Regions from separate parts of the Mesorhizobium sp. RSR380A genome, predicted to be linked through region 1. Evidence: predicted binding sites of a transcription regulator. Region 1 holds the regulator's gene; each other region holds the start of a gene.

What was found. The regulator LexA, encoded in region 1, represses DNA repair genes until DNA is damaged. The targets are predictions, from matches to a motif close to TGTTCNNNNTGTGTTCNG.
Region 2: the regulator LexA is predicted to act here: its motif matches at 3,505-3,522, upstream of ACYG9Z_RS20930 (PA0069 family radical SAM protein).
Region 3: the regulator LexA is predicted to act here: its motif matches at 3,384-3,401, upstream of ACYG9Z_RS16470 (putative DNA modification/repair radical SAM protein).

The regions. Positions count from the first base shown of each region.
Region 1 is NZ_JBTTIB010000001.1:5,682,454-5,692,602, reverse strand. Features, by position in the region: gene ACYG9Z_RS27665 (alpha/beta hydrolase) at 1-206, opposite strand, end outside; gene ACYG9Z_RS27660 (AMP-binding protein) at 372-1,997, shown strand; gene kynA (tryptophan 2,3-dioxygenase) at 1,994-2,830, shown strand; gene kynU (kynureninase) at 2,937-4,184, opposite strand; gene ACYG9Z_RS27645 (GntR family transcriptional regulator) at 4,353-5,117, shown strand; gene lexA (transcriptional repressor LexA) at 5,323-6,105, shown strand; gene ACYG9Z_RS27635 (ComEC/Rec2 family competence protein) at 6,099-8,555, opposite strand; gene arr (NAD(+)--rifampin ADP-ribosyltransferase) at 8,667-9,083, opposite strand; gene gltX (glutamate--tRNA ligase) at 9,545-10,149, shown strand, end outside.
Region 2 is NZ_JBTTIB010000001.1:4,364,042-4,374,190, reverse strand. Features, by position in the region: gene ACYG9Z_RS20955 (4-(cytidine 5'-diphospho)-2-C-methyl-D-erythritol kinase) at 1-629, shown strand, start outside; gene moaB (molybdenum cofactor biosynthesis protein B) at 616-1,170, shown strand; gene ACYG9Z_RS20945 (GFA family protein) at 1,295-1,726, shown strand; gene ACYG9Z_RS20940 (hypothetical protein) at 1,716-2,690, opposite strand; gene ACYG9Z_RS20935 (glycosyltransferase) at 2,943-3,446, opposite strand; gene ACYG9Z_RS20930 (PA0069 family radical SAM protein) at 3,597-4,751, shown strand; gene ACYG9Z_RS20925 (ribonuclease HII) at 4,906-5,604, shown strand; gene ACYG9Z_RS20920 (F0F1 ATP synthase subunit B) at 5,821-6,312, opposite strand; gene ACYG9Z_RS20915 (F0F1 ATP synthase subunit B) at 6,323-6,922, opposite strand; gene ACYG9Z_RS20910 (F0F1 ATP synthase subunit C) at 7,014-7,238, opposite strand; gene ACYG9Z_RS20905 (F0F1 ATP synthase subunit A) at 7,305-8,063, opposite strand; gene ACYG9Z_RS20900 (AtpZ/AtpI family protein) at 8,129-8,521, opposite strand; gene ACYG9Z_RS20895 (cell wall hydrolase) at 8,787-9,971, opposite strand; gene ACYG9Z_RS20890 (MFS transporter) at 10,108-10,149, opposite strand, start outside.
Region 3 is NZ_JBTTIB010000001.1:3,384,659-3,394,807, forward strand. Features, by position in the region: gene ACYG9Z_RS16455 (hypothetical protein) at 1-212, opposite strand, end outside; gene ACYG9Z_RS16460 (aspartate aminotransferase family protein) at 368-1,750, shown strand; gene ACYG9Z_RS16465 (glutamine synthetase family protein) at 1,786-3,171, shown strand; gene ACYG9Z_RS16470 (putative DNA modification/repair radical SAM protein) at 3,403-4,638, shown strand; gene ACYG9Z_RS16475 (UdgX family uracil-DNA binding protein) at 4,641-6,107, shown strand; gene ACYG9Z_RS16480 (glycerate kinase type-2 family protein) at 6,245-7,525, opposite strand; gene ACYG9Z_RS16485 (heme-degrading domain-containing protein) at 7,693-8,199, opposite strand; gene guaD (guanine deaminase) at 8,510-9,826, opposite strand; gene ACYG9Z_RS16495 (urate hydroxylase PuuD) at 9,829-10,149, opposite strand, start outside.

The DNA.
Region 1 (10,149 bases):
GGCATGACATCGGGAAGGAACAGATCGAGCCTGTTGCGCGGGCTGTCGCCATAGGCGATGTCGAGCTTGGCCCGACCGGACGCCGACATTGTGTCGCGAAAAGCCTGTGCCGGTCTGTCCCACGCGGCCGGCCAGCGATTGCTGCCGGCAATGTTGTCGCCGTTGGCGTAGGCATTGTCCCAATCGGCAACACGATGTTGGAGCATCTGCATCCCTCCCGGATGGCTTCAGTTCAGTCGACAGGAATGGCCGCCGAACAGGGCGGCGTCAATGCTGCGACCTAAAACATTTTAGGCTTGAAACAAATTTCGACTGGTGCGATCCTGCGCCTTGTTCAGCCATGGGCGCGAGGCAGACAGGGGCAGCCGAAAATGCTTGGGCCATCAGCGCATATCGACACATTCACGCGTGACAACCTGCCGCCGCCGGAGCAATGGCCGGAGTTTTTGCTCGACGGCTTCGACTATCCCGACCACATAAATGCCGGCGTCGAATTGACCGACAGGCTGGTCGAAAAAGGGTTCGGCGACCACACCGCGCTGATCGGCAATGGCCGCCGCCGCACCTACAAGGAACTGTCCGACTGGACCAACAGGCTCGCCCATGCCCTGGTCGAGAATTATGGCGTCAAGCCGGGCAACCGGGTGCTGATCCGCTCGGCCAACAACCCGGCCATGGTGGCCTGCTGGCTGGCCGCCACCAAGGTTGGCGCGGTGGTCGTCAACACCATGCCGATGCTGCGCGCCGGCGAACTCACCAAGATCGTCGACAAGGCGGAAATCACGGTTGCGCTTTGCGATACAAGGCTGATGGACGAGATGACCGCCTGCGCCAAGGGCAGTGCGTATCTCAAGCAGGTCATTGGCTTCGACGGCACGGCCAACCATGACGCGGAACTCGACCGCGCCGCCCTCGACAAGCCGGTCACCTTCACTGCCGTCAACACCGGCCGCGACGATGTCGCCCTGCTCGGCTTCACCTCCGGCACCACCGGCGTGCCGAAGGCGACGATGCATTTCCACCGCGACCTGCTGATCATCGCCGACGCCTATGCCCGCGAAATCCTGGAGGTGACGCCCGACGACATCTTCGTCGGCTCACCGCCCCTTGCCTTTACCTTCGGTCTTGGCGGGCTCGCCATCTTCCCGCTGCGCTTCGGCGCCGCGGCGACGCTGCTGGAACAGGCGACGCCACCCAACATGATCCACATCATCGAGACCTACAAAGCGACTATTTCCTTCACCGCTCCAACCGCCTATCGGGCCATGCTCAAGGCCATGGATCAAGGCGCTGACTTGTCCTCGCTGCGCGTCGCGGTTTCGGCGGGCGAGACGCTGCCGGCGCCTGTCTTCGAGGAATGGACTGAGAAGACCGGCAAGCCGATCCTCGATGGGATCGGCGCCACCGAGATGCTGCATATCTTCATCTCCAACCGCTTCGACGACATGAAGCCGGCCTCCACCGGCAAACCCGTCGGCGGCTATCAGGCACGCATCGTCGATGACGAGATGCGGGAGTTGCCGCGCGGCTCTACTGGCCGGCTGGCGGTGCGCGGCCCGACCGGCTGCCGCTACATGGCCGATGCCAGGCAAAAGGACTATGTCCGCGACGGCTGGAATCTCACCGGCGATACGTTCACGCAGGACGAGGATGGCTTCTTCCACTTCGCCGCGCGTTCCGACGACATGATCGTCAGCGCCGGCTACAACATCGCCGGCCCCGAGGTCGAAGCGGCGCTGCTCTCGCATCCCGACGTCGCCGAATGCGCGGTGACCGGCGCCGAGGACGGTGAACGCGGCCAGATCGTCGAGGCGCATATCGTGCTTGTGCAAGGTGTTTCGCCGGACGCATTGACCGTCAAACGCCTGCAGGACCACGTCAAGGCAACGATCGCGCCCTACAAATATCCGCGTTCGGTGAAGTTCATCGACGCCTTGCCCAAAACCCAGACCGGCAAGATCCAGCGCTTCCGGTTGCGCGCGGAGAAGAGCAATTGATTAAGCCGCACGATCCGGCGTCCGATGGCGCGCAGATGTCGTTCAAGGAGCGGATGTCCTACAGCGACTATCTGCAGCTGGACAAGGTGCTCGATGCGCAGGCGCCGCTGTCTTCGGCCCATGACGAGATGCTGTTCATCATCCAGCATCAGACATCGGAATTGTGGATGAAGCTCGCTTTGCACGAGATCGGCGCCGCGATCCGCTCTATCCGCGCCGACCGCCTCGAACCGAGCTTCAAGATGCTGTCTCGCGTCGCGCGCATCTTCGAGCAGCTCAACAATGCCTGGGACGTGCTGCGCACGATGACGCCAAGCGAATACACCGAGTTTCGCGACGCGCTCGGCCAATCCTCGGGCTTCCAGTCGTGGCAGTACCGCGCTATCGAGTTCATGGCCGGCAACCGCAACCTAGCCATGCTCGGGCCGCACAAGCACCGGCCCGATCTTACGGACAGGCTGGAAGCGATCCTGGCCACGCCGTCGCTGTACGACGAGGCGCTTCTGCTTTTGGCGCGCAATGGCTTCGACATCGGCGCCGATGCCGGGCGCACGGACTGGCGCGAGACGCGCGTCGAGAACGAAGACGTGCTGGCTGCCTGGCAAACCGTCTACCGCGACCCGCAGCGCTACTGGATGCTCTACGAACTGGCCGAGAAGCTGGTCGACTTCGAGGATTACTTCCGCCGCTGGCGCTTCAACCACGTCACCACGGTCGAGCGCATCATCGGCTTGAAGCGCGGCACGGGCGGCACCTCAGGCGCCTCCTATCTGAAGAAGATGCTGGAGGTTGTGCTGTTTCCGGAGCTCTGGACGGTCCGCACCCGGCTCTAGAGCATTTCACCGTTTAACGTAAACGGCGAAATGCTCTAGCTCTTTGATTTGACGCAATTGCGGACGGAAAACCGCTTCACACTTTTCCTGAAATTGCTCTAGTTCCTCAGGTGACCGCGGTCTTCACCGCGAAGCGGGCGTCCTGCCAGGCGCCGGTGCGCAGAATATCCTCCAGGACTTCGACCGCCTGCCAGACATCGCCATATCCGACATAGAGCGGCGTGAAGCCGAAACGGATGGTCGACGGCGCCCGGAAATCGCCGATCACGCCGCGCTCGATCAGCGCGCGCATCACCTGATAGCCATGCGGATGGAGGAACGACACCTGGCTGCCGCGCTGGCTGCCGTCGCGAGGACTTTCCAGTTCAAGCCCGTAGGCGCCGCATCTGGCTTCGACGAGCTGGATAAACAGGTCGGTCAGCGCGATGCTTTTTCTGCGCACCGCCGCCATATCGACGTCGTTCCAGATATCGAGCGCGCCCTTGAGCGCCCGCATCGACAGCACCGGCTGCGTTCCGCACAGGAAGCGGCGAATGCCGCTGCCGACGGCAAAGCCCTGCTCGAAGGCAAAGGGCCGCGCATGGCCCCACCAGCCGCTGAGCGGCTGGTGGGCATCGTCATGGTGGCGCTCGGCCGCGTAGATGAAGGCTGGCGAGCCCGGGCCGCCATTGAGGTATTTGTAGGTGCAGCCGACGGCGAAATCGGCATTGGCACGGTCAAGTTCGACCGGCAAGGCGCCGGCCGTGTGGCAGAGATCCCAGATGATCAGCGCGCCGGCGTCATGTGCCTTGCGCGTCAGCGCCGCCATGTCGCGCAACTGGCCGGATTTGTAGTTGACGTGGTTGACCAGGATGACGGCAACGCTGTCGTCGATCAGCTCCTCGATTGCGGCCGCGTCGACGCCCTCCAGCCGCAGCCGCGTTCCCGGCCGGGTCGAGGCGACGCCTTCGGCCATGTAGAGGTCGGTCGGGAAACTGTCGCCCTCGGCAACGATGACCGACCGATCCGGCCGCATGCCGAGCGCTGCGTGCAGCAGCTTGTAGATGTTGATCGAGGTTGTGTCGCAGACCACCGTCTGCCCATCAGCCGCGCCGATCAGTCGCCCGAGCTGATCTCCGAGTTCCACCGGCATGTTGAACCAGCCGGCGGTGTTCCAGGCGCGAATGAGATCGTGCGCCCATTCCTGCGTGGCGGCCTGCTGCAGTTCGCTGAAGACGACCGCTGACGCGGCGCCCAGGGAATTGCCGTCGAGATAAATCACGCCTTGCGGCAAGACAAAGCGTTCACGCATGGAGCGCAGCGGATCGGCGGCATCCATTGCTTCGATTGTAGCGAGATCGGGTGTCGTGCTCATGATCCGGCGCCCCTCCATGGACAAACGCGCGCGGCGGAGCCTGCCGCCCAAACATGCCGGCGATCTTGAGTGGTCGCCCTTGAACTGTCAAACATTATATATAATTCACCCATTGAAAGGCTTTGATATATAATGATCCGCCCGAGCGTTTATGTCTGATGGATCACGATGCTGGATGACGAGCAGACCTCGAAGACGGAAGTGGCCTATCGCCTGCTCAGGCGCGATATTCTTGCGACCCGGCTGGCGCCTGCCGCGCCGTTGAAGCTGAGCACGCTGCGCAACACCTACGGCATCGGCTGGACGCCGTTGCGCGAGGCGCTGTCGCGGCTGGAGGCGGAACGGCTTGTGACCGCCATCAGCAACCGCGGGTTTGCGGTCGCTCCCGTCTCTCGGGCGGAGCTCGAGGATTTGGCACGTGCGCGGCTGGTGGTCGAACTGCCCCTGCTGGTGGAATCGATCGAGAAGGGCGACCGTGAGTGGGAAGACGCGGTCGTTGCCGCCCACTATCGTCTCTCACGGTGCGGGTCTGTTCTCGACGATCCATCGGATGATGCGGTCGACGCGTGGTACGAAAAACACGATGCCTTCCATGCGGCGCTGCTCAGTGCCGCGACATCCAGCTGGCTGCTGCGCTTCAATGCAACGATTTCCGACCAATTGCATCGCCATCACCGCTTTCTGGGTCTGGCCCCGACGCTGCGCGCCGCCGCCGGCCGCACGGACGGACACCGGAAGGCCGTGGCGGCCCTGCGCGACGCCGTGGCGATCGAACACCATACCGCCCTGATGGAAGCGGCCCTCGATCGCGACGTCGAACGTGCGAAAACTCTGATGACCGCTCACATCGGCTACACGCTGCGGGTCTATGCCCAGAGAGAACCCCGCGCGGATGCTGCGCAGCCCCGTCCGAAAAGGAAGCGGCGATCGTAGCCGACGACGCAGGGCACTTTGTCTTCGTTTCACCCCGTTGCTGGCAACTGGGCGCAGGCGGCGCTCGCAGCGCCGAACGTTACGCTGAACAAAACGTCAACACATTCATTAAACTTTAAAAGGTTGCGGAACACAACTGGAACAGATAGTGTTTGTTCTGGGTTTGTTTTTTCTGATTCTGGTTTCAGAACCCTTGGGGGCCGCGATGCTGACGCGCAAACAACATGAGCTTCTGATGTTCATCCATGAACGCCTGAAGGAGAGCGGAATCCCGCCGTCCTTCGACGAGATGAAGGAAGCGCTCGACCTCGCCTCCAAGTCCGGCATCCACCGCCTGATCACGGCGCTTGAGGAGCGCGGTTTCATTCGCCGGCTGCCGAACCGGGCGCGCGCGCTGGAAGTGCTGCGGCTGCCCGACTCGATCGCACCAGGCCTCAATGCGGCGAGGAAGTTTTCGCCGAGCGTCATTCAGGGCAGTCTTGGTCAAACCGGCCAAGGGCAAGGCGGCCAAGGACAAGGCGCGTTGGGCCAAGGCGGTCTCGGCCGCCAGATCAAGCCGGGCTCGCCGTCGCGTTCGATGTCGGCCGGCAATGACGATGCCGTTTCCGCGATTTCAATCCCGGTTATGGGACGCATCGCCGCCGGCGTGCCGATCGACGCCATCCAGCATCAGACCCATTCGATCTCGGTGCCGCCCGATATGATCATGGGCGGCGAACACTACGCGCTCGAGGTCAAGGGCGATTCGATGATCGAGGCCGGCATTTTCGATGGCGACACGGTCATCATCCGCAATGCCGACACAGCCAGCCCCGGCGAGATCGTGGTGGCGTTGGTCGACGATGAGGAAGCGACCCTGAAACGCTTCCGCCGCAAGGGCGCCTCGATCGCCCTGGAAGCCGCCAACCCGGCCTACGAGACCCGCATTTTTGGACCGGACAGGGTGAAGGTGCAGGGCAAGCTTGTCGGATTGATCCGGCGCTACTGAGCCGGCTTGGGTTTGTACTTTTCACGCTGGTTGTAAGGCGGCAGGCCGCGCGCTTCGCGGGAGAAGCGGCGTTGCTCGTGCCAGGGGCGATACGGCTTGTCGACGGCGAAGCGGATGGTTGGCGCTGCAGCTGCCGATTGCGGATCGAAGAAGACGGCGGCGCTGCCGTCGCGGGCCAGCTGTTTCTTCGTCACGACCAGCACCAGCGGGTCGCGGCACGGATTGTAGGCGGTGGCGTCATCGATGACGATCAGGCTCGCGAAGGCACAGGCCGGCCGCGCCGTCTTGCGGTCTTTCGCAAGCGCTACAATGGCTCCGGAAGGGTGCCGGGCGATACAGAGATCGCCGGTGCAATAGAAGGGCGAGCCGGGCGGCAGATCGAGCGGATCGAGATCGAACCGCGTATCTGTTGACTCGAAAATCTCAGGTGGGATAATGGTTTCGGCCCGCAGCGCCCGTTTCCAATTGTCCGTGGTGAATTCGTTGGAGCGTTCGCGGTTGAGGGCGAGTTCGCCGCCACCGATCGGCATGGCCACCAGATGCGCATCCTCGGATATGAGCACGTCGGGCGTAAGCACCTGCGGCACCGTCAACAGGCCGGCCAGCGCGAAAGGCACGGCCGCCAACCTGAGCCAGGTGGTGGCCATGGTGGCGATGACGAGGGCGACCGCCACCAACAGCACCGAGCGGATGGAGATCAGCCCGACGGCGTCGACCGGCGAGCGCTCGGAAATCCAGGCCGATATAGCGATCATCGCCATCAGACCCTTGCCCATCACATAGAGGAACGGCCCGTCGGCGCCGAACGGCATCGCCAGTGCGCTGAGCACGGCAAAAGGCATGACGATCAACGAAACAATCGGCATCACGGCCAGATTGGCGATCAGGCTGAGCGGCGACACACGCTGAAAATGCCAGATGGCGAACAGCAAGGTTGCACTGCCGGCGATGATCGAGGTCATGGCGAGGCCGCCCATGGCCAGCGCGAATTTTCGCGACAGGAAGCCGACGAAGGAGCGCTTTGCCGGCGGCGTTCTCACCTTGTCGGCGCGGTAATCGGCCCAGCCGGCATAGGCGCCGACAAGGGCGGCGGTGGCAGCAAACGACATCTGGAAGCTGGGACCGACCACCTCGTGCGGCGACATCAGGATGACGGCAATGGCGGAGATCGCCAGATTGCGCATGGTGAGTGCGGCGCGATCAAACAGCACGGCGACAAGCATGACCGCCAGCATGATGAAGCTGCGCTCGGCGGCAACCACGACGCCTGAAATGACGAGATAGGCGGCGATGGAGACGAGTGCTGCCACTGCTGCATATTTCTTGACTGGGCGGCGCGAAGAGAAATCGGGAAACAGCGCAAAGGCGCCACGCAGCAACGCCATGATGGTGCCGGCAACCAGCGCCATGTGCAGGCCGGAGATGGAGATGATGTGGTAGATGCCGGTGCGCCGCATCGCTTCGTTGACCTCGTCCGGGATGCCGGCGCGCACCCCGACAATCAACGCCGCGGCAATCTCGCCTTCGGCGCCGCCGATTTTGCCCCTGATATGGTCGGCAATGTTTTCGCGCGCGTTCTCGATTGCCGAGGAGAGCCGCGCGGTCAGCGGCGGCGGTCCCTGCGTAGCAATGGTTTTCGGATTGCCGAGAAAGAAGCCGCTGCCGCCGATACCGGTGAAATAGCTGTCGAAGGAGAAATCGTAGCTCTCCGGCCGCACCGGACCGGTCGGCGGCAACAGCCTGGCATAGCCGGTGATCAGGGAGCCGGCGGTCATATCGGCGGGAACGGTCCGCGCCGAGAGCCTGACCCGCTCCGGGGCGTAGCGCAGCTCGGGGTAAGCGGTCGAAACCACATCGAGCGTCAGCCTGATGCGGCCGCTTTCCATCTGTTCGAGACTGACGACGCGGCCGGTCAGCCGTGTCTGAATCTCGGAGCCGAGCATCTGCGTTCCGGCGCGCCAAGTCTCGACTTTGGCGGCGACGACGCCGAGCGCGCACAGCATCGCGGCCATGCAGAACAGATGCGTCCTCGGCCGCGATCGCGTGGCGAGGGCGCAACATGTCGCCAGCACCACAATGGCGATTGGCTGCGCAAAGCCGGGCTCGCCGGCCAGCGAGAAATAAATGATGACGCCGGCCGCCAGGAAAACCGGCACCAGCAGGAAGGCGACGCCCCGGTCGAGCTCCGTGTTGGCGGCCACGGCAAGGCTGCGGCGGAGCGCGGGCCATGACGGAAGGCGAAGCCGTCTGCGCAGACGGGCGATAGATCCGGGCGCTGTGACTTGCGCCGGCAACGCGTGACCGGGCAGCGCAGGCGCGACGCCGGGATGCGGCTCAGGCAGCGCGAGGGGCAGCGGCTCGGCATAGGGACTATCGGCAAACAGCGAGCGTTCGCTGACGCTTGCCTCGGCGCCTTCGCCTTCCTTCGTGCCCCGGCCACGTCCAGCCATCGGGTCTGCCCCTTGCGCCCCAGACCCCTATGCTACATGAACGCGCAAAGCGCGAAAGTCCGCGTGATCACGTCCACCGCGCCGGAATCGACCATCACCTGGCAAGGACGCTCAATCCTCAATCATATCCCGGCCCTCCGCCCTCAGGCGAGCAAGCCCATCGTGCATTGCCTTCAATTGTTCCGGTGTATGACCCTGCCATTCAGCGAGCTCCCCCAGGATGAGCAACGGATCACGGGAGCGGTAGGATTTCGTCGGATTGCCGGGAAATTTTTTATCGGTCAGGTTAGGGTCATCCATAAAAAACCCTGTCGGCTTTACGATGTAATTCCTTTGACGACCGTCACCCGTTGCAAGCTCTGCTCCCCAGATGGCGGCTTCCAGTGTCTGGGTGAAATAGATCCATGACAGTGGTTTACCTCTGAAATTGGAAGGGTGGCCGACGCTCAGCAGATCCCCGGGTTTCAAATCCGCCCGGGTACCATGGTAGAACGGATCACCCTCCGTATGGTCGGCGTTGCTGGTCATCGGGAGCCCTTCTTTCAATCATTCCTCCTTCGTGGCGAGACGGGACCGCACACAGTTGCTGTGTTCACGATAATGATTGCAGAAGGTCAATATGCGTGACCAAGCCAACGCTGTCACGGCGGCGTTGTAGTCGGGCAGTGCCGCATTCGTGAAGAAATGTCCGCTCGTCAGAGGGGGCTACCACCGTCGCAGCGATGTTCCAGGCACTGTGACGGACGCTGCAGCCGAATGAAACCCAGACATTGACGCTGCTGCCAAATGAGGTTGCGCGGAGGTGCGAACAGATTTTGTGCTACAAGGCTCCGGCGCCCGTTGACGCAACCGATAATTGCCGACGTGCCCCGGCCTCGTCCAGCCATCGGGTCTGCCCCTTGCGCCCCAGACCTCCTATGCTACATGAACGCGCAAAGCGCGAAAGTCCGCGCGATCACGCCCCGCTTTCCAAGCTTCCCGAGAGTTCCATGTCCGACACGGTCGTCACCCGTTTTGCCCCCTCGCCCACCGGCTATCTGCATATCGGCGGCGCGCGCACGGCGCTGTTCAACTGGCTGTACGCCAAGCACACCGGCGGCACGATGGTGCTGCGCATCGAGGACACCGACCGCGAACGCTTCAACGAGGCGGCGACACAGGCCATTCTGGATGGGCTGACCTGGCTCGGCCTTTCCTGGGACGGTGAGGCCATATCGCAGTTCGAGCGCGCGCCGCGCCACCGTGAGGTGGCCGAGGAGCTGGTGCGCCTGGGCAAGGCCTATTACAGCTACGAGACGCCTGCCGAGCTCGAGGCGATGCGCGAGGCCGCACGCGCCAAGGGCCTGCCGCCTCGCTACAACGGCCAGTGGCGCGATCGTGCCCCCTCGGAGGCGCCTCCCGGCGTCAAGGGCGCCATCCGCATCAAGGCGCCGACCGAGGGCGAAACCGTGGTGCACGACCGTGTGCAGGGCGAGGTGCGCTTCCCCAACAAGGACCTCGACGATTTCATCATACTGCGCTCGGACGGCAATCCGACCTACATGCATGCCGTCGTCGTCGACGACCATGACATGGGCGTCACCCACATCATCCG
Region 2 (10,149 bases), 1.3 Mb from region 1:
CGCCGGTTGCCATCCGGCTGGAAAAGAACCTGCCGATCGCATCCGGCGTCGGCGGCGGCTCAAGCGACGCGGCGGCGGTATTGCAGGGTCTTGTCCGGACCTGGGGGCTCGACATCGGCGAGGCCGAACTGAGCCGGATCGGTCTCACGCTCGGCGCCGACGTGCCGATGTGTCTTGCGGCAAAACCGCTGGTTGCGCGTGGCGTCGGCGACGAGCTGTCGCTGGTGCCGGATTTTCCGGCGCTCGCTTTGGTGCTGGTCAATCCCGGCGTCGCCGTCTCGACGCCTGATGTGTTCAACGCACTTGAGAAACGCGACAATGAGGGATTGCCGCCGCTGCCGCGTGCATTTGACTTCCACAGTGTCCGCAACTGGCTGGAGATCACCCGCAACGATCTCGAACCGGCGGCGCAGGCGATCCAGCCGCCCATCGGCCGAGCGCTTTCCCTGCTGAACAGGGCCGGATCTGGATTCTCGCGCATGTCGGGCTCCGGCGCGACATGCTTCGGACTGTTCGAGACCGGCAATGTCGCCAAGCGCGCCGCCGCCGAGATCCGCAGCCGCGAACCGGAGTGGTTTGTCGCCGCGACACGAAGCATCGCTTCAGAGGGGGCCGATGACCAAAATTGACGAAAGCCGCCCCTTCATCCCGGTGCGCATCGCGGTGCTGACGGTGTCCGATACGCGCAGCCTTGCCGACGACAAATCAGGGCGGACGCTGGCCGATCGCATCGTCGAGGCCGGCCATGTCCTGGCCGCGCGCGACATCGTCACCGACGACCGGGAGAAAATCCGCGACAAGGTGCTGGGCTGGTCGCGCGACGAAGACATCGATGTCGTCATCACCACCGGCGGCACCGGTTTTACCGGCCGCGACGTGACGCCGGAGGCGCTGGAGCCGATCTTCGAGAAGCGCATGGATGGCTTTTCCGAAGTGTTCCACCGCATTTCCTACGACAAGATCGGCACCTCGACAGTGCAGAGTCGGGCGACGGGCGGCGTCGTCAACGCCACCTTCGTCTTCGTGCTGCCGGGCTCGCCCGGCGCCTGCAGGGACGCCTGGGACGGCATCCTGAAACCGCAGCTCGACTACCGCCACATGCCCTGCAACTTCGTCGAGATCATGCCGCGCCTGGACGAGCATTTGCGGCGCGGCAAGGCCGCCTCGTAAACCAAGGCAAAGCCGGCCAAGTGCTGCCTTTGTCAGGCAGAATGGCGGCTGCGCCTTCGAGAGGTCATTTCCTCCGGGTCGTCGGGCGGATAGTCTGTCGCCAAGTCAAGACGGAAGAGATCCAATGAGCGCGCACCGCGGCGGCTGCCATTGCGGCAACATCCACCTGACGTTCGAAACGGGAATCGAGCCGGCCGAGGTGGAGATCCGCGCCTGCCAGTGCGCGTTCTGTGTCCGGCATGGTTCGCGCGCCGCTGCCGATCCGCAGGGCCGATTGATCGTCTCGGTCGAGGACGAGGCGCGGCTGCACCGATACCGGTTCGGATTGCGCACCGCCGATTATCTCATCTGCCGGGACTGCGGCGTCTATGTCGCTGCTGTGACCACCGACGGCGAACCGAGAGCGATCGTCATCGTCAATGCGCTGGATGACCGGCCGCGGTTCAACCGCGAGCCGGTCCCAATGGACTATGATGCCGAGAACAAAGAGGGTCGCATTGCCCGGCGGCAAGCGCGCTGGATGCCGGTCGAGATCCGCTCCGGCGTCAGCGGATGACCGGCTCGCCGTGGAAGCGGCGGCGCGAGGGCGGCGAGACGCCGAAGCCGACCTCCATCATCAGCCGTGGCGTGGTGGACGGCACGGTGCCCATGTGGAAGCCGAACGGGTCCTCGACGAAGCCGAGGCCGGCCTCGCCGGTCAGCGTGACCGGGCTGTCGTCGCCATAGACCTTGAGCACGTCTTGCGCCGGATGGCCGACCAGCAGCGTCAGCTGGTGCTTGAGGCTGCGCCTGTTGTGGCTGGCTTTGACATAGACATGCGGGCCGGTGCCGGCATCGCAGGGCTTGAGATAGAAGAAGAATTTCAGCATCCGCCAGTCGTCGAGATCGAAATGATATTTGCCGAGCGAGGCAAGGTTCTTGTCGGCGTCGGAAGCCTCGCCGGTCGGAAAGCTCCACCAGACACGCGTGGTGATCAGCTTTGCCTGCCCGCCCAGATAGTGCTGGGCGATGTCGAGCAGCAGCGGGTCGTTCTGGATGGCGAGTGCCGCCTTGCAGCCGAGGATGCGCTCGAAATAGTGTCCGCTGAGCAAAGAGCGGCCGAACCGCTTCTCGGCTTCTGCGTGTTCTCCGGGCATGAATTCGAGCCGGCGGTCGAAATTGCCGAAGCACGGCGTGCTCTGAGCAAAGCTGGCGATCTCTTCGTGGATTGCCTGCGGAAGGACCAGTCCGGAGAACAGGCCATCGGCGCGCAGCGCCGCGACGATCGACTTGAGGTCGACGCCCCTGAACATCGTCGCTCCGGCACTCTGCGCGGGGCGCGCGGCTTTGGCGCCAAGCCAGTGCAGTTTGCGCGCCGGCATGGTGCGGGCAAGCACGAACATCGGCAGCCATGCGGGATTTTCGCGCAGGTCGGACAGATAGGTCGGGATACGCACCGCAATGCGGCGGAGCAGGCTGCCGTTGCGGGCAATGGCTTCCAGACTGGGGGCGCCGGATTTGTCAGGGGACGAAAGGTTCATCGGGGTCCTCAGATATGAACGGCAGCAACGACGACGCGGCGCTTGCTTACCGCTCCGGCACTACCCAAACCCCGATATCCCGCATCAACGGAATGCTAATCCCGCGTCAGCTTTTGTGCAATGCACAATAGCTTTTTGCGGCGAAAAAGAGGGATGGTGCTGCGACCGTGCCAATGCGGATGAGACGCCGACGCTGCCCCTCATCCGCCCTTCGGGCACCTTCTCCCCGTGAACGGGGAAAAGGAAGAAACATCACTTCTTCGGCGCCAGCCAGATTTCGGCGTCGAGCCGCCTGGTGGCGAGACCGCGCGCAAGGGCTTCGGCGCTGTGCGCGTTCTTCGACAGGGCAGCGGCCTGGCGCTTGCTGATGACCAGCCCTTCGGCCAGCGCCCGGTTGCCCGAAAACACCCGTGACAGGAACGGCGTGCGGCTGCCGCGCGCACGGCAAAAGCGCGCCGGCATGGTTTGCCGCGCCGTGTGAGCGACAACGTCGTCGATCCAGCCCTCCGCCAGCCTTGCGCCGGGTTCCAGAAACAGCAGCCAGTCACCCTTCGCCTGCCTGATTCCCGCGGCAATGCCGCCGGCCACGAAGTGGCAGCCGGCATGATCGGCAACCCGATGCGTCTGGTCGGTCGAGCCGGTGTCGCAGACGATGACATCGCGCACCACGCCCTCGACCGCGCCGCCGATCAACGAGGCGAGCGTGCGGGCAAGGCCTTCTTCGTCATCCCGGGTTTCGATGAGAACGCTGAGCATTTTTAGCCGAATAGCGGAAAGCCCGGCGCAGCGCCAGTTTTGCATGGCCCAACGAAAAAGTTCTTGCTTTGTTCTCATCAGCGAAATAGGATTATTTTCATGAACAGAGCGATTCGACAGCCAGCCGACAGTCCTTGGGAAAGGGCCAAAATGGAACATATCGTGCGTGCGGACATTGCTGCTTTCGGAGCAGGGCGAGCCGAGATGGCCAATGCGATGATCGAACAGAGCGGCATGCGCGTCCGTCCGGATCGCAACCGCGGCCGTTCCGCGGGCATCAACCCGTCCGGCCGGTTCGAGCCGGTCAGCCGGCATGTGTTCGACGACGGCTGGAATTCGCTGGAGGAATTGCCGCCGTTCAAGACCGAAGTGCAGGTCGAGAAGCCGCGCACCATCATCACCCGCAACGAATCGCCCGACATTTCCTTCGACCGCTCGATCAACCCCTATCGCGGCTGCGAGCATGGCTGCGTCTATTGTTTCGCCCGGCCGACGCATTCCTTCATGGGCCTGTCGCCGGGGCTGGATTTCGAAGCGAAGCTGTTTGCCAAGCCGGATGCGGCGCGGCTGCTCGACAAGGAACTGTCGAAGGATGGCTATCAGCCGCGCACCATCGCGATCGGCACCAACACCGATCCCTACCAGCCGATCGAGAAACAATACCGGATCATGCGCGAGATCCTCGAAGTGCTGGAGGCGCGCGGCCATCCGGTCGGCATCGTCACCAAATCCCATCTGGTGACGCGCGACATCGACATCTTGTCGCGCATGGCCGAACGGGGCTTGGCCAAGGTGGCGCTGTCGGTGACGACGATGGACCGCATGCTGGCGCGCACCATGGAGCCACGCGCGTCGACGCCGACCAAGCGGCTTGAGGCAATCCGGCAGCTTTCCGATGCCGGCATCCCGGCCTCTGTCATGGTGGCGCCGATCATTCCCGGCCTGACCGACCAGGAGATGGAGCGCATCCTCGATTCGGCACGCGCCGCAGGCGCCCGCGAGGCCGGCTATGTCATCCTGCGCCTGCCGCTCGAGGTGGCGCCGATCTTCAAGGACTGGCTGCTGCGCCATTATCCCGACCGCTACCGGCACGTGATGTCGCTGATCCGTTCGATGCGCGACGGCAAGGACTATGATTCGGAATGGGGCAAGCGGATGAAAGGCGCCGGCCCCTATGCCTGGCAGATCGGCCGGCGCTTCGAGATCACGGCCAAGCGGCTCGGCCTCAACGCCGAGCGGCGCACCCTCCGAACCGACCAGTTTGTCGCCGCCGCCAAGGCGACCGAGCAGCTGATGCTGCTCTGAGAGTAGCGCCTGCCCTGCCCTCGTGGTTGGCAGGCGACCCAAGAATCCCGTCCGGCCTGTCCCCCGGCCTGCAGACGGTGCCCTCCCGGTCTTGCCCCACTCGACCCTGGAGGGACTTGCGGAGAATCGGAGCCGATGCGAACCTCGCCGCAACATGGCTCGCGCGCGTTCCGATTCTCCGCTTCTTTTAGAAATCGTCGAAAAGCCCGACTTCTCCTTCGAGACGAAGGCGATGGCTGAAGGCCTGTGGCCGGTGGCAGGCATGGACGAGGCCGGCCGCGGTCCGCTGGCCGGGCCGGTGGTGGCGGCGGCGGTGATCCTCGATCCCGCCAACATTCCCGACGGGCTAGACGATTCCAAACGGCTCAACCATTTGCAGCGCGAGGCGCTGTTCCTGAAAATCCTGGGGTCAGCGCTCGGCGTGTCGATGGCCTCGGTCAGCGCCGAAGGCATTGACGGCAGCAATATCCTCAAGGCCAGCCTGGAAGCCATGCGCCGCGCCCTTGCCGGCCTGCCGATCCAGGCGAAGCTGGCGCTGGCCGATGGCCGCGATGTGCCGCCGGGCCTCCTCTGCGAAGGCCGCGCGCTGATCAAGGGCGACCAGCGCTCGCAATCGATCGCCGCCGCCTCGATCGTCGCCAAGGTGATGCGCGACCGCATGATGTGCGGCTGCGGCAGCCACCACGAACGCTACGGGTTCGAAGTCCACATGGGCTACGCCACCGTGCGGCACCGCACCGCGATCGAAGCGCATGGTCCGGTGGCAAGGCTGCACCGGGCGTCATTCGCGCCGTTCAGGCTGGGTGGAGTTGAGGTGGTTGAGGAAGAAGGGTTTGTCGGGTTGGACAGCTAATCTCCCCCCTTGAGGGGGAGATGGCCGGCAGGCCAGAGGGGGGTCGCCGCGCGTGAAGCGCCAGCCCTTCTTCGCAGCAGAATGCGTCGCGCCCGGTCGCACCGACCCCCTCTGTCGCCTTTGGCGACATCTCCCCCTCAAGGGGGGAGATTGTCCGCGCTCAACAAAAAAGCCGCCAGGTTGCCCGGGCGGCTTGATGTCAGCGAGTTACCCCGCTCAGTTCAGCCTGGCCTTCACGTCCTGCAGCGCGGACTTGAACAGGTCGGCGCCGGCCTTGGCGTCGATCTTGCCGGCAAGCAGCGTGCGGGCCGCCTCGACGGCGATGTCGACGGCGCTGGCGCGCACTTCGGCGACGGCTTCGCGCTCGGCCTGGCCGATCTTCTGCTCGGCAAGCGCGGTGCGGCGGGTGACATAGTCTTCGGTCTTCTTGTGCGCCTCGGCGGCAAGCATGTCGGCCTCGCGCTTGGCGGCAGCGACGATGGCTGCGGCCTCCTGCTCTGCTTCCTTGCGCTTCTTCTGGTATTGGCCGAGCAGTTGCTGGGCCTCTTCGCGCAACCGGCGGGCTTCCGCAAGCTCGTCGCTGATCTTGGTCGCACGGGCGTCGAGCGACTTGGCGATCAGGCCTGGCACCTTGATGTAAACGGCAACGCCGAGGAAAATGACGAGGGCAACTGTTGCCCAGAGCGTTGCGAGAGATGTGGCGTCCATGATGTGCTCCTCACCGGGCCACGGATTTGACCGCAGCCGAGATCTCGGCCTTGCTCGTCTTGCCGCCGACAAGCGCATCGACGATGGCTGAAGCGGTGTCCTCGGCAATCGTGCCGACTTCCTTCATGGCGTTGGCCTTGATGGAAGCAATGCTGGCCTCGGCCTCGCCGAGCTTCTTGTCGAGGGCGGCCTCGACCTTCTTGCGGGCAGCCTCGGCTTCAGCCTTGGCAGCGTCGTTGGCCTGCTGGCCTATCGCGTTGGCCTTGGCCTTGGCTTCCGCAAGTTCCTGCTCGTAAGCGGCAACGGCGGCGTCGGCCTCGCCCTTCAGCCTGGCGGCCTGGTCGAGGTCCTGCGTGATGCGATCGCTGCGGACGTCGATGATGCCGCCAAGGCGCGGCATCACCACCTTCTTCAGGAACAGATAGAACAGCCCGAACGTGATCGCCAGCCACAGAAGCTGGGACGGAAACGTCGCCGGATCGAATGGCGGGAACGTGCCGTGCGCCTCGGCAGGCACGCCGGCGCCGGAATGCGTGCCGCCTTCCGTACCGGTATGGGCGCCTTCAGCGGCGGGTGCGGACTCTTGCGCAAACGCAGATGTCACGAACATGGACTATCCCCTGATATCAGGCATGGCCGCAGGAATGCGGCCAGCCAATTCTTCCCAATGCTCGTCCGACCGATATTGGCCGAACAGGGGCTCAGCCGAACAGGGCGAGAAGCGCGATGAGAAGCGAGAAAATGCCCAGAGCTTCGGTCACGGCGAAGCCGAAAATCAGGCGGCCGAACTGGCCATCGGCGGCCGACGGATTGCGCAGGGCGCCCGCCAGGTAGCTGCCGAAGATGTTGCCGAGGCCAATGCCCGCGCCGCCCATGCCCAGGCAAGCGATACCGGCGCCGATGTACTTTGCTGCTTCTGCGTCCATTTTAAACTCCTTTGGATCTGTAATTCGTTGCAATTCCATCCGGCGAAAGATGCCGGAAATTCTAGGTCAGTGCCCGGGATGCAGGGCGTCGTTCAGATACATGCAGGTCAGCACCGCAAAGACGTAGGCCTGCAGGAAAGCGACCAGCAATTCCAGCGCGGTCAGCGCGACTGCCATGGCCAGCGGCAACACCGAACCGGCAACGCCGACGGCGCCGAGCGCGCTCAGGCTGACGACGAAGCCCGAAAACACCTTCAGTGTGATGTGGCCGGCCAGCATGTTGGCGAACAGACGAACCGAGAGGCTGACCGGGCGCGACACGAAGGAGATCACTTCGATCAGCACCACCAGTGGCAGCAGGAACACCGGAACGCCATGCGGCACGAAGAGCTTGAGGAAACCCAGACCGTGCTTCGTGAAGCCGTAGACAACGACGGTTCCGATCACCAGGGCTGCGAGGCCGAAGGTGACGATGATGTGGCTGGTGACGGTGAAGAAGTACGGGAAAAGGCCAAGCAGGTTGGCGACCAGTACGAACATGAACAACGAGAACACGAAGGGGAAGAACTTCATGCCCTGCGTTCCGGCGGCGTCGCGCAGCATGTTGGAGACGAACTCGTAGCCCATTTCCGAAACCGACTGCAGGCGCCCGGGAACAAGGCTGCGGCTGGAGGTCGAGAGGTACAGAAACGCCGATGCGACGAGCACGGTCGCGACCATGAACAGGGACGAATTGGTGAAGGACAGGTCATAGCCTCCGATATTGATCGGAATCAGCTTGACGATATGGAACTGGTGGATCGGATCGACCTTGTCAGCAGCCATTTACATCCCCGTCAAAACCGCGAGCGGCCTTAAGTGTCCTTGTGCGCCATTGGCGGCGCGCCATTTCATTCTTTCGGATCGTGCGACTTCTCGCTTTTTCCGAATTCCGCCACAACACCTGACGAACGCAGGACATTGAGCACGCCGGCGCCAAAGCCCAGCAACAAGCCGACGACCAGACCCCATGGCGAGGTTCCCGCCACGCGATCCAGAAACCAGCCAAGGCCCACACCCACCACTATCCCGGCGATGAACTCGCTGGACAGCTTGAGCGCCTGGCCATATCCGGCCGTCGCTTTCGCGCCGTCATTCCCCTCGAGCTGATCCGGCCGTCTTGTCGCAAGCGATGCTCCAAGCTCACGCCGGCGGCGTTCGAGATCTTCGTCGCGGATGTCGGCCTCGTGCTTGCTGCCGCGGCCGGTTTCTCCGGTTCCGTCTGGCCCGTTCTTGTCGGCCATCGTAACCCCCCTGCCCGGTCAGACCGTCACCGTCCGTCCGCTTCTAAAGTCGCCGGCAACATAGTTAGAGGGTTTGCGCCCGTCAAGCCACGGGCGGGACTTCAAAGCCATGTATTTTTTCTATTGGAATCAACCACTTGGCGAGGTGCGACATCGTGCCCGGCACTATCGGGTCGGCACATGCCCCGAATCCGTCCGGCGACCGCTGTCCGATTTCGGCTTCCAGGGCCTTTGCGGTTCGTTTGCGACAGGCAAGCCGAAGGGCTCAGCTCCAGCCGCCGCCATACGTGCGGTAGAAGATATGCAGGCCGATCTTGGTCATCTTCTGCATCGTGCGCGCCCAGCCCGGATGGACATAGTTGGCGTAGTAATGGGTCGATGAGCCGACTTCGGGAATGAAGATCTTGCCGGCGGTGACCGCCATCGCGACGTCCTGCGCGGTCTTGTAGTGGGCGGGGCTCTCGATGCGCTTCTTGCGGCCGTCGCAGGCGAAGGAGAACTGGCAGCGGTTCAGCCAGTTGTCGTTCTGGTAGACGACGCCGCAAATCGAGTTCGGATAGGCCGGATTGCGGACTCGGTTCAGAATGACCTGCGCGACGGCGGCCTGGCCGCGCACGGATTCGCCGCGCGCCTCGAAATAGATGCCGTTGGCAAGGCAGGCCTGCTCCTTCGTGGAGAAGACGCTGGCCGGCAGCGGGTTCTGGATCCACGAATGATCGCCCTTGGCCATCGGCGGAATGAAGCGCCCGCTGCTCGGCTCCTCGTCCTGCAGCAGCGCTTCGAAGGGCGAGGCCTTGGCGTAATCTGGTTCGGCCTGGGCATAGGCGGTGGCCAGCACGTCCGGTCTGTCATTGTTGACGAGGGCGGCAAGCATGGCCGGCACGCCGGGATCGGGCTTCTTGTCCACATTGGTGTGGAAGGCCTGGGCGATCTGGATTTCCTTGCCCTTGATGCCGGGCTTGGCGAAGGCGAGCTTCAGGCCGCTGTCCATGCTCGGCCGCAGCAGCGAGGACGTGCGCTGAAAGATCGAGCCGGCATTGAAGTTCTTCGGCGGCGCCACCGGCGAGACCTGGATGATGCGGCCCTTCTTGTCGGCGCGCATGATGCGGTCCTCGTCGGGCGTGATGCCGGCGACATTGCCCTTGCCGCGAAACGAGACCTTGCCGACGCCGGGCAGGCGCACGCCCGAGCCCGAGAGCGAACCGGTGGTGACGGAATCGATGAAAGGCATTTCGGCGGCATGAACCGAGCCGGCGACGGAGCGCTCGACATAAGAGTTCCAGCGGGTGCCCGAAGCTTCGAGGCCGGAAATCAAGCTGCCCATGTCCTGGTAGGCGACGACGGTCGGAAAGCCGATCCAGATGCCGAGCCCGATGACCAATGGCGATAGGAAGGAACGTTTTTTCTCACCGGCGGCGGCGGCCAGCCGCTTCAGGACACGTCGATGCACGGGGAACTCTCCAGAAACGCCACTGAGCCACTGGAGAGCCAAAGTGAAGCATTAACCTTGATGCGGGGTTAACGCGGTTGATCGTGTTTTTCCGAAGCGGCCCGAAATGGGACGCCGTTTGCCGACCGGCAACCCGTCAGTTCGGCCGCAGGAAAATTGGCCATGCAATCAAGGCGCA
Region 3 (10,149 bases), 2.3 Mb from region 1:
AAGACGGTCTTGCGCAGACTGTCGCCTTCCGGCCGGCCAAGTATCTCGAGATCGCCGCGAAAATTGAAGGTCGGGCCGCCCATACCTCTGGTGACCCCGGCGCCGACCTCGAATTGCACCGCTTTGTCATCGACGGAACACCAGACGCCGCCCGATGCGGAAGCCGCAGCGGCCGACAAGAGTAGCGCAATAGCGCAGATGATCGTCCGCATTTTTCTCCCCAAACCACACACCCGATCGCATTGGCGCCCGACTGCGCCGGAAGGTCAAGTCTGCCGAACTTGCTGCTGACCCAATGCAGGGCACCAACACGGCCAATTGCGGTTGCCGTCGCCAATTGGGTAGTGTGCCGGCCGAGAGGGATTTCATGCACAGCACGAACAGTTCAAAAGCATCCATCGGCGGTATCAGCCGTGACCGCATCGCTGCATTGCGGACAAGCGAGGCGAACACCTTCCGCAAGGCGCGGCCGAAATCGCAGGCCAAGGTCGGTAACGGCCTGCCAGGCTTCTTCGGCGGTGTGCCGATGCACTGGATGAACGACTGGCCGACGCCATTCCCGATCCTGGTCGAAAGCGCCAAGGGCGCCGCCATCACGGATATCGACGGCAACAGGCTGGACGATTTCTGCCTCGGTGACACCGGCTCGATGTTCGGCCATTCGCCGCCGCCGGTGGCGCGCGCCATCCGCCGCCAGGCCGGGCGCGGCCTGACCTATATGCTGCCTTCGGAAGATGCGCTGGCCATCGGGCCGCTGCTCACACAGCGTTTCGGTCTGCCGTTCTGGCAGATCGCCACCACCGCCACCGACGCCAACCGCTTCGCGCTGCGCGTCGCCCGCGCCGTCACCGGCCGCGAAAAGATACTGGTCTTCAACGGCTGCTATCACGGCTCGGTCGACGAGACGATGGTCCGGATGGTCGACGGCAAGCCCGTGAATCGGCCGGGGCTGGCGGGTGAGTTTCGCGACCTGACCAAGACGGCGAAGGTCATTGAATTCAACGATGTCGCCGCGCTGCAAGCAGCGCTCAAGGACAAGGATGTCGCCTGCGTCATTGCTGAGCCGGTGCTGACCAATTCCTGCATGGTGCTGCCCGATCCGGGTTTTCACGACGCCTTGCGCAAACTGACGCGCGCGGCCGGAACGCTGCTTCTGATAGACGAGACGCACACGATTTCGACTGGACCCGGCGGCTACACCAGGAAATTCGGGCTGCAGCCCGACCTGTTCGTGCTGGGCAAGCCGATCGCCGGCGGCGTGCCGGCAAGCGTGTGGGGCATGAGCGACGAGGCCGCCTCGCGCTATGCCGACTACAATCGAACCAAGGAGCCGGGCTATTCCGGCATGGGCACGACGCTGTCGGCGAACCCGCTGCAGTTCGCAGCCATGCGCGCAACGCTCGAAGAGGTGATGACGCAGGAGAATTATGCCCGGATGGATCGCCTCGCCCTGCGGCTCGATGCCGGGCTGACCGGCGTCATCGATCGCTACAATCTGCCCTGGCATGTCGCCCGCGTCGGCGCCCGCGTCGAGTTCATCTGCGCCCCTGGCCCGCTCAGGAACGGCGCCGAAGCCGAGACTGCCCATGCGCCGGAGCTTGAGGCGGCTATCCATGTCGCGCTGGTCAACCAGGGCGTGCTGATCGCGCCCTTTCACAACATGATGCTGATCTCACCGGCCACCACCGGCGCCCAGGTCAACCGGCTGGTCACCGCCTTCGCCACGGTTGCGGCAAGGCTGACGGCATGAGACAAGCTGCCAAGCCAAACTCGAGTACACTAATCATGACTTCACCTTCGGGCTCGACGCCCGCCGAGGCGCAAGCCTTTCTCGACGCCCATCCCGAAATCGAAGCCTTCGACATCGTCTTGACCGACGCCAACGGGGTCGGCCGCGGCAAGATCGTGCGCCGGCATGAGCTGAAAAGCATCTTCGAGGGCGGCCGCCACATGCCGATCTCGATCCTCGGCCTCGACATCACCGGGGAGGATGTGCACGAAACCGGGCTGATCTGGACGACTGGAGACGGCGATCTCAGGGCATGGCCGATCCCCGGCACGCTGGTGCCGCTTTACGGCACGAACCCGCCGCGCGGCCAGTTGCTGATGGCGATGTACCATCTCGAGGGACAGCCTATGTCGTCGGACCCACGGCTGGCGCTGGCCAGGCAGGTCGACATCTTGGCGGCCAAGGGCCTCTATCCCGCCGGCGCCTTCGAACTCGAATTTTTCCTGCTTGCCAATGAGCGTGACGCCGACGGCAAGGTAAAGCCGGCGGACGCCGTGCTCGACGGCCGCCGCTCGGCCAAGACGGAAGTCTATTCCGTCGACCATCTGCACGGCATGGAGCCGCTGTTTTCCGACATCTATGCCGCGGCTAAGGCGCAAGGCATTCCGGCCGAAACGGTGATTTCCGAATACGCGCCCGGCCAGTACGAGCTGACGCTGAATTACCGCAAGGATGTCATGCGGGCGGCCGACGACCTCGTCATGTTGAAGCGGCTGGTGCGGGCGCAGGCGCGCCGCCATGGTGTTACCGCCTGCTTCATGGCCAAGCCGATCGAAAAATATGCCGGCTCCGGCATGCATTTCCATGTTTCGCTGCAGGACAAGAACGGCCGCAACGTTTTTGCCGAAGCAGGCGGCGAAAGCTGGTCGCTGCCGCTGCTGCAGGGGCTCGGCGGGCTGATCCAGACCATGGCCGAATCGATGCTGGTGTTTGCGCCGCACGCCAATTCCTGGCGGCGCTTCGTCTCGCAGTCCTATGCGCCGGTGGCGCCGACCTGGGGCGTCAACAACCGTTCGGTGGCGCTGCGCGTGCCGGCCGGCGACGCCAAGAATCGGCGCATCGAGCACCGGCCGTCGGGCGTCGACGCCAATCCCTACCTGATCGCGGCAACGGTGCTGGCCGGCATCATCAAGGGTCTGGACGAAGGCCTCGACCCCGGCCCTGAAACCACTGGGAATGGCTATGAAGCCGCTGTCACGCGCACGACCATGCCGGTCGACTGGCGCGCCGCGATCGAGGCGGCGCGGGCCTCGAGCTTCCTGAAAGAGGCGCTTGGCGAGGATCTGCATCGCACCTTCGTGGCGATCAAGCAGTCGGAGTATCTGCGCGTCGCGCGTACGGTGAGCGAGCTGGACTACCACCTCTACCTGCACGAGGTCTGAGAGACCGTTTCGAAATTCTACTCCGGCGGCCATCGATGGTGGTTTCTGCGCTTCCGATGCTCACGGACCAAATGTCCGCTGCGCTTCGGTTCTCGAAACCACCACCATATGACTCGCCAGAGCGAATTTCGAAACGGTCTCTGATTGCCCTGACGGCGGGCGGCGATCACTTTTTCGCCGCCTGCATCAAATGAGGTGGCGCTGCAGCCTTCAAGAACATATCATGAACGGATGAGCGCGCCCACCGTCCGTGAAAAGCTGGCAATCCTGTCTGACGCCGCCAAATACGACGCCTCCTGTGCTTCGTCCGGCTCGGCGAAGAAGGATTCGCTCCAATCCGGCGGTATCGGCTCCACAGAAGGCATGGGCATCTGCCATTCCTACGCGCCGGATGGCCGCTGCATTTCGCTCCTGAAAATCCTGCTCACCAATTTCTGCATTTACGATTGCAGCTACTGCATCAACCGCTCGTCATCGAATGTGCGCCGCGCCCGCTTTAGCATCGACGAGGTGGTGAAGCTGACCATGGACTTTTATCGGCGCAACTACATCGAAGGCCTGTTCCTGTCCTCCGGCGTCATCCGTTCGCCCGACGAGACCATGGCCGAAATGGTGGAAGTGGCGCGGCGGCTGCGGCTGGACGAAAAATTCTCCGGCTATATTCATCTGAAGACCATTCCGGAAAGCTCGGCCGAACTGGTCGAGCAGGCCGGGCTCTACGCCGATCGGCTGTCTATCAACGTCGAACTGCCGACCGATGAGGGCGTCAAGAAACTGGCGCCGGAGAAGAAGCCGGAAACGATCCGGCTTTCCATGGCGAACCTGCGCCGGAAGATGGAGGAAAAGGCCGAGCCGACGCTGAGGACCAAGAAGCGCGAACGCTTTGCGCCCGGAGGTCAGTCGACGCAGATGATTGTCGGCGCCGACAAAACATCCGACGACGGCATTTTGCACACCAGCGCGCGGCTCTATGGCAGCTATCACCTGCGGCGCGTCTATTATTCCGCCTTCAGCCCAATCCCGGATTCGTCATCGTCGCTGCCGCTGCAAAAACCGCCGCTGATGCGCGAGCACCGGCTCTATCAGGCCGACTGGCTGATGCGTTTCTACGGCTTTTCGCAGCCGGAAATCCTCGCCGGCAGCAGCGACGGCATGCTCGATCTCGCCATTGACCCCAAGCTCGCCTGGGCTTTGCGCAATCGGGCGAGGTTTCCCGTCGACATCAACCGCGCCGATCGGGAAGCGCTGCTGCGGGTTCCGGGTCTGGGCACCAAGGTGGTGGCGAAGATCCTTGAAACCCGCCGCCACCGACGTATGCGGCTGGAAGATGTCGGACGGATCTGCCATTCGATCGCCAAGCTGAGGCCCTTCATCATCGCCGAAGGCTGGTCGCCGGGCGGACTCACCGACAAGACAGGCCTGCGCGATACGATCGTAAAGTCCTGCGAACAACTGTCGCTGTTTTGACCATGCAGCCGGCCCAGCTCGACCTTGCCCGATACACCGTCCGGCTAGCGAGCCAGACCGATTTCGCCGGTTGGCGCGATGCGGCACGGCGTCTGGCGCTGAATGAGGTCCGGCCTGAGGATATTAGTTGGGGTGTCGGGTCCGACGCCAATGATCCTCAAGATGCCTTGCCGGCGGTGCCAGAGGGCGCGCAGCTTACCGTCCCGCGCGAGTTCATCGCCCATGCAGAAACTGCCTTCTGCCACTCCGACCCCGGCCGGTTTGCCTTTCTCTACCGGATGCTTTGGCGCCTTCGCACCGAGCCGAAACTGCTGGCGATCGCATCCGATCCCGACACCAGGCGGCTCGAAGCCATGGAAAAGGCGGTGCGGCGCGACAGCCATAAGATGCATGCCTTCGTACGCTTCCGGAAGATCGGCGACGGCGAGAACGAGCGCTACGTCGCCTGGTTCGAGCCGGAGCATTTCATTGTCGAGCGCAACGCGGATTTCTTCGTCCGGCGGTTCACCGGCATGCGCTGGACCATCCTGACGCCCTATGCCTCCGCCGACTGGAACGGCGAAAGGCTGGCGATCGGGCCGGGTGCGGCCAAGGGCGATGCACCCGATCAGGACGACACCGAGGCGTTGTGGCTGACCTATTTCGAAAACATCTTCAACCCGGCGCGGCTCAAGGTGAAGGCGATGCAGAAGGAGATGCCGAAGAAATATTGGCGGAACCTTCCCGAGGCCTCGCTCATTCCAGATCTGATCGCAGGAGCGGACGAGGCCGCCAGGGATATGATTGCCAGACTGCCGACAATGCCGGCGCCGCACCACGCCAAGCTGCAGGCGAAACATTGGCCGAAGCGCGAGCCGGCCGAGGCGCCGGACGATGACGCCAACACCATTTCCGAGCTACGCGAAGCCGCGAAAGGCTGCCGCCGCTGCCCGTTGTGGCGCGACGCGACACAGACCGTGTTCGGCGAGGGGCCGGATGACGCCAAAGTGGTCTTCGTCGGCGAACAACCTGGCGATCAGGAAGATCTCGCCGGCAAACCTTTTATCGGGCCAGCGGGCAAAGTGTTCGATGCAATTCTCGATGACGCAGGCGTCGACCGGCAAAAAGTCTACGTCACCAACGCCGTCAAGCACTTCAAGTTCGAGCCGCGCGGCAAGCGCCGCATCCACTCGAAGCCAAATACCGGCGAAGTCCAGGCCTGCCGCTGGTGGATCGGCCGGGAGCTTGAGCTGATCAAGCCGGACCTCGCCGTGGCGCTTGGGGCAACGGCGGCGTTGTCGCTGCTGGGCAAGGCCATTGCCGTGACGAAAATGCGCGGCCAGTTGATCGAACGCGAGGATGGCTTGCGCGTGTTCATCACCATCCACCCGTCCTTTATCCTGCGCATTCACGAGCCGACGGACAAGGAGGCTGAGCGCGAGCGGTTCCTAAAGGATATGAAAGAGGTGAAGCGGCTGATGGGGTCGTGAGATGAGCGAAAGCCTCAGCGACATCGTCATCCGCGGGCGAACAAGGAGCTTCGCTCCTGCTTCGCCCAGGGATGACGAAGCTGAGTGGCTTCACGGTCGTGAATCCAACGTTGGAAACTTCGGCCGCCACGGCCGAATTAACTGATCAGGATTGCCCTCAGATCATTCACATTCGTACCCGTCGGCCCCGGCACGAACAGATCGCCGATCGCGTTGAACGCCGTCCAGGCATTGTTGCCGGCCAGCATCGCCTTGGCGCCGACGCCGGCGGCACGCATGCGCGAGACGGTCGAGCCATCGGCAAAGGCGCCGGCATTGTCTTCCGAGCCATCGATGCCGTCGGTATCGGCGGCCAGTGCATGAATACCTTCCGCGCCGCTGATGCCGATGGCAAAGGCGAGCAGGAATTCGGAGTTGCGGCCGCCCTTGCCCCTTTTTCCGTCAACAGGGGCCCGCAAGGTCACGGTCGTCTCGCCGCCGGACAGGATCAGCACCGGCTTTTTGAACGGCCGGTTGCGCGTCGCCACTTCGCGCGCAATGGCTGCATGCACGCCACCGACCTCGCGCGCCTCGCCCTCGATGGAATCGGAGAGGATGACGGCTTCGATGCCCTGCCGTTTTGCCTCAGCGGCTGCCGCTTCCAGCGACACGCCAGCCGAGGCGATCAGGTGCACTTCATTGCGTGAAAAGCGCTGGTCATCCGGATCTGGCGCATCGGCCTCTGGCGAGTTGATGTGCGCCATGACGGCGTCGGGCAGTTTCATGCCGTAGGCCGCTATCGAGGCCAGCGCATCGGCGCGGTTGCCGGAGTCGGGCACGGTCGGGCCGGAGGCCACCAGGGCCGGGTTGTCGCCGGGAATGTCAGAGACAACCAGTGATACCAGTTTGGCCGGCCAGGCGGCAGCTGCCAGCCGGCCGCCCTTGATGGTCGAGAGATGCTTGCGGATTGTGTTCATCGCCGCGATCGGCGCGCCGGAGGCAAGCAGCGCCTCGTTGACGGCGATTTCGTCGGCGAGCGTCAGGCCGGCGGCAGGCGACGGCAGCAGCGCCGATCCTCCGCCCGATATCAGCGCCACTACCAGGTCGTCCGCAGTCAGCCCTTGCACCTTTTCGAGCAGGCGCCGCGACGCCTTAAGACCGGCAGCGTCCGGTACCGGATGTGCCGCCTCGATGATTTCGATGCGCTCGCATCTGGCGCCATAGCCGTAGCGGGTGACGACCAGCCCTTCGATTGGGCCATCCCACACCTTCTCGAACGCGGCCGCCATCTGCGCCGAGCCCTTGCCGGCGCCAATGACAATGGTACGGCCCTTGGGCCTGGCCGGCAGATGATCCCTGATGGTCCGTTCAGGATCGGCAGCGGCAACAGCGGCATTGAAGATCGAGATGAGAAAGGATTTGGGATCGAGCACGGTTATCCTTGGCCGTAACTGGCGGTTTTCAAAATGAGCAAACGTTGGCGCTGCCCCTCACCCTCACCCCGTGAAAGACGGGGAGAGGGGATCGCCAGCGCTCGAGCTTGTCCTTTCTCCCGTCACTATACGGGGAGAAGGTGCCGGCAGGCGGATGAGGGGCAGCGCCAACGTCACGATTTACCTTCCGGCGGCAGCGCCAATTGTGTCCGATCGACGCCGAGATGATCGCACAGTGCATCGACGACGACGCCATGATCCTGGCGTTCCGGCAGGCCGGAGACGGCGATGACGCCGATGACGCCGGCACCCTTTACAGTCACCGGAAACCCGCCGCCGGCCAGTACGTAATCAGCAATATCCAGCCCCTCGCCGACCTTGAAGGTGCGGTCCGGTCGCTGCTGTTCCAGCACCAGACGATAGGTGCTCCTGAGGTAGCGCTTGACCACATTGATCTTGCGTCGTGCCCAGTCGGGGTTGGAGGCGTTTGAACCGGGCATCGCGGCATAAAACAGCGGCCGATCCCACAGCCTGATATCGACAATGATGGGCAGCTTTTCGGCCAGCGCCCGCTCGCGGATCGCCGCGCCGACCTTGAAGGCGACGGCCTCGTCGAAGGCCGGGAAGACCAGCGTCTCTTCCTGTTTCTGGATCAGAGCGATGTCGTCCGCGGCGGCCATTTTGTTCTCCGAAATCGTCACAAATCGTGTGTACGACAAGCTCCGCCCGGTCAAGGTCTCGTCGCGGTGGTGGTCTTGCCCCGCCAGGGTCGACCCCCACTCCGTCGAGCTTCTCTCGACACCTCTCCCCCGATCAACAGGGTAGAGGAAGGGCGCCAAGCTGTCCGAACCGGCGCCCGTCCTCCGAAGCAAAGGCTCCCTTCCTCTCCCTCCGGAGGGGGAGAGGTGGCGCCGCGAAGCGGCGACGGAGTGGGGGAACCACTTGGCAACCAGGCGCAATCATCATCTTGTCCCGCGCGGATGATGGGTCCTACCCCACGATCATATCGATCTTGGCCGGCCGCCCCGCAACATAGACCTCGCGCACCGCGCGGTCGTCGCCCAATGTCTGCAGCAGGAACAGCTCCTCCGCCAGCGTCCCCACAGTCTCCATCCTCAGCCGCATCGCCGGCGTGGCGCGGGCGTCGAGCACGGTGATGTCCGCGTCGGTGCCTTCATCCAGCGTGCCGACCTTGTCCGCCACAGACAGCGCCTCGGCATTGCCACGCGTTATCTGCCAGAAGGACTGGAACGGGTTCAGCTTTTCGCCATTCAGCGCAATCACCTTGTAGCCCTCGTCCATGGTGCGCAGCATCGAATAGTTGGTGCCGCCGCCGACATCGGTGGCGGCAGCGATCCTGAGCGGCTTGTCGCGGCGACGAAAGCGCTGGTAGTCGAACAGGCCGGAGCCGAGGAACAGGTTCGAGGTCGGGCAGAACACCGCCACCGAGCCTGAGTCCGACAGCGCATCGGCCTCTCGTTCCGAGAGATGGATGCAGTGGCCGAACAGGCTCTTTGGCCCCAGCAGGCCATACTGCTCGTAAACATCGGTGTAGTCGCGCGCCTGCGGATAGAGTTTTTGCGTGAAGGCGATTTCGGCGTGGTTTTCCGACAGATGCGTCTGCATGTGCAGGTCGGGGTTTTCGCGGCAGAGCGTGCCGGCCATCTCCAGCTGCTCGGGCGAGGAGGTGATGGCGAAGCGCGGCGTGATCGCATAAAGCTGGCGGCCCTTGCCGTGCCATTCCGCAATCAGCGCCTTCGTATCGTCATAGCCGGATTGCGGCGTGTCGAGCACGCCTGCCGGCGCATTGCGGTCCATCATCACCTTGCCGGCAATGTTGAGCATGCCGCGCGCATGCGATTCGGCAAAGAACGCTTCGGCAGACGCCTTGTGCACCGAGCAGTAGGCGGCGACCGTCGTCGTGCCGTGGCGCACCATCTCGTCCAGGAGCAGCCGGGCGATGCGGCGGCCATGCTGAGCGTTGGCGAATTTGGTCTCTTCGGGAAAGGTGTAGGTGTTCAGCCAGTCGAGCAGTTCGGCGCCGTAGGAGGCAATGACCTGCATCTGCGGAAAATGCGCATGCGCATCGATGAAGCCGGGCAGCAGCAGATGCGGCCGATGATCGATCTTTTTCGCACCGTCGCCCGCTTGCTTTTCGACTTCCGTGTAGCTGCCTACGGCAACGATCCGGCCGTCGCGGATCAGCAGGCCGCCATCCTCCTCATAGCGCCAGGCGGCATGGTCGTCGATGGCTTCGGGCCAGCGCAAAAAACTTAGGGTGCGGCCGCGCAGAAGTGTGGAGGTCATCCCTATTTCCCTGCGCCTTCGAACCAGGCGACCAGCAGCGCCCGTTCCTTGTCGCTGATCTGGGTGACGTTGGCGGGCGGCATGGCGTGGCTGCGCCCGGCCTGCAAATAGATTTCACGCGCATGCTCGGCAATGCCGGCGTCGGTGTCGAGCATCACGCCCTTCGGCGCATGGTAGATGCCTTCATAGACCGGCTCGGCCGTATGGCACATCGAGCAGCGGCCAAGCACGGTGTCGCGCACCGCCGGGAAATGCGACGAGGCGATATAGACTTCGGCCGCGGCGGATGCCTTGAGCTCGCCGGTCAGTATTTTCGGCGCTGT